Linked DNA regions of Pseudolabrys taiwanensis. The protein of the gene in region 1 interacts with the protein of each later gene in a pairwise test. Links are inferred from orthologs where the notes say so. Each region holds a gene or a part of one and is shown in the gene's direction. Other genes may lie near its edges.

Region 1 (2,844 bases):
CATCCACGCCTTCACGGCGGATGCAAAAGATAAAGACGTGGATGGCCGGGACGAGCCCGGCCATGACGGCGTGGGAGGGGGGAAGGTGATGCGCTGCCCGAGCTGCGGAAGTCTGGACACACAGGTGAAGGACTCGCGGCCAACCGAAGACTCCTCGGTGATCCGCCGCCGTCGCGTCTGTCTCGCCTGCAATTTCCGTTTCACCACGTTCGAGCGCGTGCAATTGCGCGAGCTCACCGTCATCAAGCGCAACGGCCGCCGCGTGCCGTTCGACCGCGACAAGCTGCTGCGGTCGGTGCAGGTGGCGCTGCGCAAGCGCTCGGTCGATCCCGAGCGCATCGAGCAGGAAGTCTCCAAGATCGTGCGCGAGCTTGAGAGCCTGGGCGAGAACGAGGTGACGTCCGAAACCATCGGGGAAACGGTGATGGAGCACTTGCGCAACATCGACGACGTTGCCTATGTGCGCTTTGCCTCGGTCTATCGCAATTTCCGCGAAGCCAAGGATTTCCGCGCCGCTCTCGACGAATTGTCGGAAGACGGCAAGCCCATCGTACCGGCCGAACGCAAGTGAGTTTCCGCATCGCGAGCCACACGCCGCAGCCTTTCCCTCCCCCCGCGAGCACTTGCGAGCGGTGGGGAGGGTCGGCAGCGAAGCTGCCGGGGTGGGGGGCTTTAGCGACGCTTGAACGAAATTCCCCCCACCCCCGACCCCTCCCCACCGCTCCGCTTTGCTACGCGGGGGGAGGGGAGCGCACACGCTTTGCCAAGACATGACGACAGACACCCCCATCACCACTGAAGACGAACGTTTCATGCGCCTCGCGCTCGCGCTCGGGCGCCGCGGGCTCGGCAACACCTGGCCGAACCCGGCCGTCGGTGCCGTCGTCGTCAAGGACGGCGTCGTGCTCGGCCGCGGTTGGACGCAACCCGGCGGCCGGCCGCATGCCGAGACCGAAGCGCTGCGCCGCGCCAAGCGTTCGGCGCGCGGCGCGACGCTCTACGTCACGCTCGAGCCGTGCTCGCACGAAGGCAAGACGCCGCCTTGCGCCGACGCCGTCATCCAGGCCGGCATCAAGCGCGTCGTCTCGGCGCTGGAAGATCCCAACCCGGAAGTCGCCGGGCAGGGCTACGCCAAGCTGCGCGAGAGCGGCATCCAGGTCGATACCGGCCTGCTGGCCGACGAAGCGCGGCTCGCGCATGCCGGCCACATCGCCAAGATCACGCAAGCGCGGCCGCATGTGCTGTTGAAGATGGCGCTCTCGTCCGACGACAAGGTCGGCTACGCCGGCAACAAGCGCGCCTTCATCACCGGCGACGAGGCGCAGGCCCGTGTGCACATGATGCGCGCGATGAGCGACGCCGTGCTCACCGGCATCGGCACCGTGCTGGCGGACAATCCGCAGCTCACCTGCCGTCTGCCCGGCATGTTCGAGCGCTCGCCGATCCGCGTCGTGCTCGACGCGAAATTGCAGACGCCGCTGTCGCTCGGCGTGCTGTCGACCGTGCGTGAGACGCCGACCTGGATTTTCTGCGCGACCAGCGCCTCCGAGGTCGCCGAGGACATCCTCGTGCACAAGGGCGCGAAGGTGTTCCGCGTGCCGGAGACCGACGGCAAGCTCGATCTCGGCGAAGTGCTCAAGGCGCTGGCCGGCGAGGGCATCACGCGGCTGATGGTCGAGGCGGGTCCCCGCGTCGCCGCCAGCTTCGTCGGCGCGGGCCTTGTCGACGAGGTCGCTTTGCTGCGCTCGCCCAAGCCGCTCGGCGAGGGCCTCGACGCGCTCGCCGACATGCCGCTGTCCGCGCTCACCGAAGGCATGCGCGAAGGCGACACCGAGCAGGTCGGCCCTGATACTCTCACCTGGTACGAGAAGGCGTGATGATCCTATCGACCGTTCGTTCCCGCGAAAGCGGGGACCCAGGGGCAAAGAGTTCTGAGTCTGAATTCCGGGCTCTGGATTCCCGCTTTCGCGGGAATGAACGGAGAATGTGATGTTCACAGGCATTGTCACCGACGTCGGCGAGATCCGTAGCGTCGAGGCGCGCGCCAACAATCTGCACCGGCTCACCATCTTCACGCGCTATCCGCGCGAGGAGCTCGTGGATGGCGCATCGATCGCCTGCAACGGCGTCTGCCTGACGGTGACCGGCAAGGGCGAGGAGGGCGGCCGCGCCTATTTCGCCGCCGATGCGGCGGACGAGACGCTGCGCATCACCACCGCGCAGCGGTGGCGCGAGGGCGGCAAGCTCAATCTCGAGCGGCCGCTGAAAGTCGGCGACGAACTCGGCGGCCACATGGTCGCGGGCCACGTCGACGGCATCGCCACGGTGATCGCGCGCGAGGACATGACCGACATGGCGCGCATCGTGTTCCAGGCGCCGCCGGACCTGTCGCGCTTCATCGCGCCGAAGGGCTCGGTCGCGCTCGACGGCATTTCGCTGACGGTGAATGCGGTCGAGGGCGACACCTTCTCGGTGCTGATCATTCCGCACACGCTCGCGGTGACGACATTCGGCGCGCTGAAGAAGGGCGACGACGTCAATCTCGAGGTCGATACCATGGCCCGCTACGCCGCGCGGCTGATGGGAAAGTGAGCCGTCACCCTGAGGTGCTCGGCGCGTAGCGGCGAGCCTCGAAGGGCGACGGCGGGCAATCACTGTGGCCGTCATCCTTCGAGGCTCGCCGCAAGTGCGGCTCGCACCTCAGGATGACGGTGAGAGCCCTTGTTCACACCGCGCTCGCTTGCTACACGCCGCGCTCAATCAGGAACGAGACTTCATGGCCAAAGCCCGGCGCAAGACCGCCCCCGTCACCAAATCCGCCGAGAAGCCGGCCAAGCGCGAAGC
Region 2 (2,991 bases), 240 kb from region 1 along the record:
GAAGGCGGCCAAGGCCGTGATCGCCGGTTTCGGCGTCGACAGCTATCGCCTCGGCATCATCGGGCTCGCCGGCATCGTCGGCGCCAAGGACAAGCAATAGCGCGGCTCTCGCCAGCCGCGTCATCTCTCTCTTCAAGACGGATCATCGATGGCCAAATCGGCAAAGACCTTAGTCGACCGCGAACTCATCCAGGAGCTGTCGAAGCTTCTCGACGAGACGGGTCTGACCGAAATCGAAATCGAGCAGGACGGCCAGCGCATCCGCGTTGCCCGTGGCGCGGCGGCCGCGCCGACGGTCGTCGTGCCCGCGCGTGCCATGCCGGCCGCGATCCCGCAGCCGGTCGGTGAATCCGCCGCGGCGCCGCTCGATCCGGCCAAGCATCCCGGCGTCGTCACCTCGCCGATGGTCGGCACCGCCTATGCCGCGCCCGAACCCGGCGCCAAGCCGTTCGTCGAGATCGGCAGCAAGGTGAAAGCCGGCGAGACGCTGCTGATCGTCGAAGCCATGAAGACGATGAACCAGATCCCCGCCCCGCGCGGCGGCACCGTGATCCAGATCCTGTTCGAGGACGGGCAGCCGGTCGAGTTCGGCGAGCCGCTGGTGATTATCGAGTAGTCCTCTTCTGTCATCGCCCGCGAAAGCGGGCGATCCAGTAACCACAGACGAAGCGAATGCATACAACCGAAGCCACACGGAATACTGGATGCTCCGCTTTCGCAGGGCATGACATCTGCAATGTTCGATAAAATCCTCATCGCCAATCGCGGCGAGATCGCGCTGCGTGTCCTGCGGGCCTGCAAGGAGCTCGGCATTCCGACCGTGGCGGTGCATTCGACCGCCGACGCCGACGCCATGCATGTGCGCTTCGCCGACGAGAGCGTGTGCATCGGCCCGCCGGCGGCGAAGGACTCCTATCTGAACATCCCGGCGATCCTCGCCGCTTGCGAGATCACCGGCGCCGACGCCGTGCATCCCGGCTACGGCTTCCTGTCGGAGAACGCGCGCTTTGCCGAGATCCTCGCCGATCACGGCCTCGCCTTCATCGGCCCGAAGGCCGAGCACATCCGCATCATGGGCGACAAGATCGAGGCCAAGCGCACGGCCAAGCGCCTCGGCATTCCGGTTGTGCCCGGCTCCGAAGGCGGCGTGTCGTCCGACGCCGAAGCCAAGAAGATCGCCGACGAGATCGGCTATCCGGTGCTGATCAAGGCCGCGGCCGGCGGCGGCGGACGCGGCATGAAGGTCGCGCGCACGGCCGCCGACCTGTCGACCGCGTTGTCGACGGCGCGCAGCGAAGCCAAGGCGGCCTTCGGCGACGACGCCGTCTACATCGAGAAGTATCTGGAAAAGCCGCGCCACATCGAGATCCAGGTGCTCGGCGACGGCAAGGGCCACGCCATCCATCTCGGCGAGCGCGACTGCTCGCTGCAACGCCGGCACCAGAAAGTGCTCGAGGAAAGCCCCTCGCCCGCGCTCAACGTCAAGGCGCGCGACGAGATCGGCGAGGTCGTCGCCAAGGCGATGCGCGAGATCAATTATCTCGGCGTCGGCACGGTCGAATTCCTCTACGAGGACGGCAAGTTCTACTTCATCGAGATGAACACGCGCATCCAGGTCGAGCATCCGGTGACCGAAATGATCACCGACATCGACCTGATCTTCGAGCAGATCCGCGTCGCCGCCGGCGCCGAGCTGACCTTGAAGCAGAGCGACATCCGCTTCCACGGTCACGCCATCGAGTGCCGCATCAATGCGGAGAACCCGGTGTCGTTCCGGCCCTCGCCCGGCAAGATCCTGCACTATCACCCGCCCGGCGGTCTCGGCGTGCGCATCGACTCGGCGGTCTATCAGGGCTACTCGATCCCGCCTTATTACGACTCGCTAGTGGGCAAGCTGATCGTGCACGGCAAGACGCGGCAGGAATGCCTGATGCGGCTCAAGCGTGCGCTCGACGAAGTCGTCGTCGACGGCATCGAGACGACGCTGCCGCTGTTCCGAGCGCTGCTCGCCGAGCCGGACATCATCGACGGCAACTATCACATCCACTGGCTCGAGCAGTTCCTCGCGAGCGGCGGCATGCAGAGCGAGCCGCTGTCGTCCTGACGGCGGCCGCATCGCCAGGAACACGCGCCTGAGCGAGCCAACGCGGGCGAACGCGACGTTCGCCCGCCCGCAGATCAGAACCGGTAGTTGAGCCCGGCGCGGGCCAGACCAAACTTCAGATCGGGCTTCAACGCCGAACCCGTGCCGCCAATGATGTCGGCGAGATAGTTGTTCTTTTCGCCCAGATCGACGTGCAGATACTCGAACTTGGCGCTCCAATTCTCGCGCACCGCGATTTCCACGCCGCCGCCAAACGTCCAGCCACGATGCGTCGCCGTGTCCTCGACACGGGTTCCGCTCACGACATCGTGGATCTCGAGCTTGTTCTTGCCGAAGGCAAAGCCGCCGGTGACGTACGGCATGACCCGATCGAAGGCGATCCCGAGGCGGCCACGCGCCGTTCCGAACCACTCCAGCGCGTTCTTGGCGGTGACGGTCGTTGTCGGCAACAATGCGCTGCCGCTGGCGTCGGCATACTGCAAATCGACTTCGAAGCCGAATACTGCCCGGCCGGCCTGCCAGTTGTAACCGAGCTGCACGCCGCCAACGAAGCCATCATAGTCCGACGAGAACGGCAATGTCGCCGAGGAAACGCTGAGGATGGTGTCCGCCGTGCCGAAGGCATAGCCGGCGTTCACCCCTGCATAGAACCCGGTCCACGTCGCCGCACGCGCAGGCGAGAGCACTGTCGAAGCCGGCGCGATATCGGCGGCAGAGACCGGCGTCATGCCGGCAGACAGGAGAACGGCGGCAGCGGCCACGATCACTTTATTCATGGTCATTGTAAGTCCCTTGAACGTCACACGACGGCGTGATTCCCGCGACCATCGTGCCGCAGACAAGGGGCCACCGCGTTGCTCCTCGGCGCGCAGACTTTGGACTTATGC

Evidence for each region.
Region 2: the proteins of ribD (region 1) and accC interact in binary tests that used the Escherichia coli proteins (3 or more experiments, as listed by UniProt). The link is inferred for Pseudolabrys taiwanensis from one-to-one orthologs.

The regions. Positions count from the first base shown.
Region 1 is NZ_CP031417.1:1,404,414-1,407,257, reverse strand. What follows is about bases 51-2,823. They hold ribD (bifunctional diaminohydroxyphosphoribosylaminopyrimidine deaminase/5-amino-6-(5-phosphoribosylamino)uracil reductase RibD), read left to right. Parts: upstream 51-770; coding sequence 771-1,877; downstream 1,878-2,823. Other genes in these bases: ribH (6,7-dimethyl-8-ribityllumazine synthase), read left to right, coding at 2,777-2,823; DW352_RS06750 (riboflavin synthase), read left to right, coding at 1,990-2,592; nrdR (transcriptional regulator NrdR), read left to right, coding at 89-571. Outside these bases: more of ribH, read left to right, coding at 2,824-2,844. UniProt on the Escherichia coli protein: Converts 2,5-diamino-6-(ribosylamino)-4(3h)-pyrimidinone 5'-phosphate into 5-amino-6-(ribosylamino)-2,4(1h,3h)-pyrimidinedione 5'-phosphate.
Region 2 is NZ_CP031417.1:1,641,090-1,644,080, forward strand. What follows is about bases 1-2,920. They hold accC (acetyl-CoA carboxylase biotin carboxylase subunit), read left to right. Parts: upstream 1-736; coding sequence 737-2,104; downstream 2,105-2,920. Other genes in these bases: aroQ (type II 3-dehydroquinate dehydratase), read left to right, coding at 1-100; accB (acetyl-CoA carboxylase biotin carboxyl carrier protein), read left to right, coding at 149-616; DW352_RS07875 (outer membrane protein), read right to left, coding at 2,179-2,886. UniProt on the Escherichia coli protein: This protein is a component of the acetyl coenzyme A carboxylase complex; first, biotin carboxylase catalyzes the carboxylation of the carrier protein and then the transcarboxylase transfers the carboxyl group to form malonyl-CoA.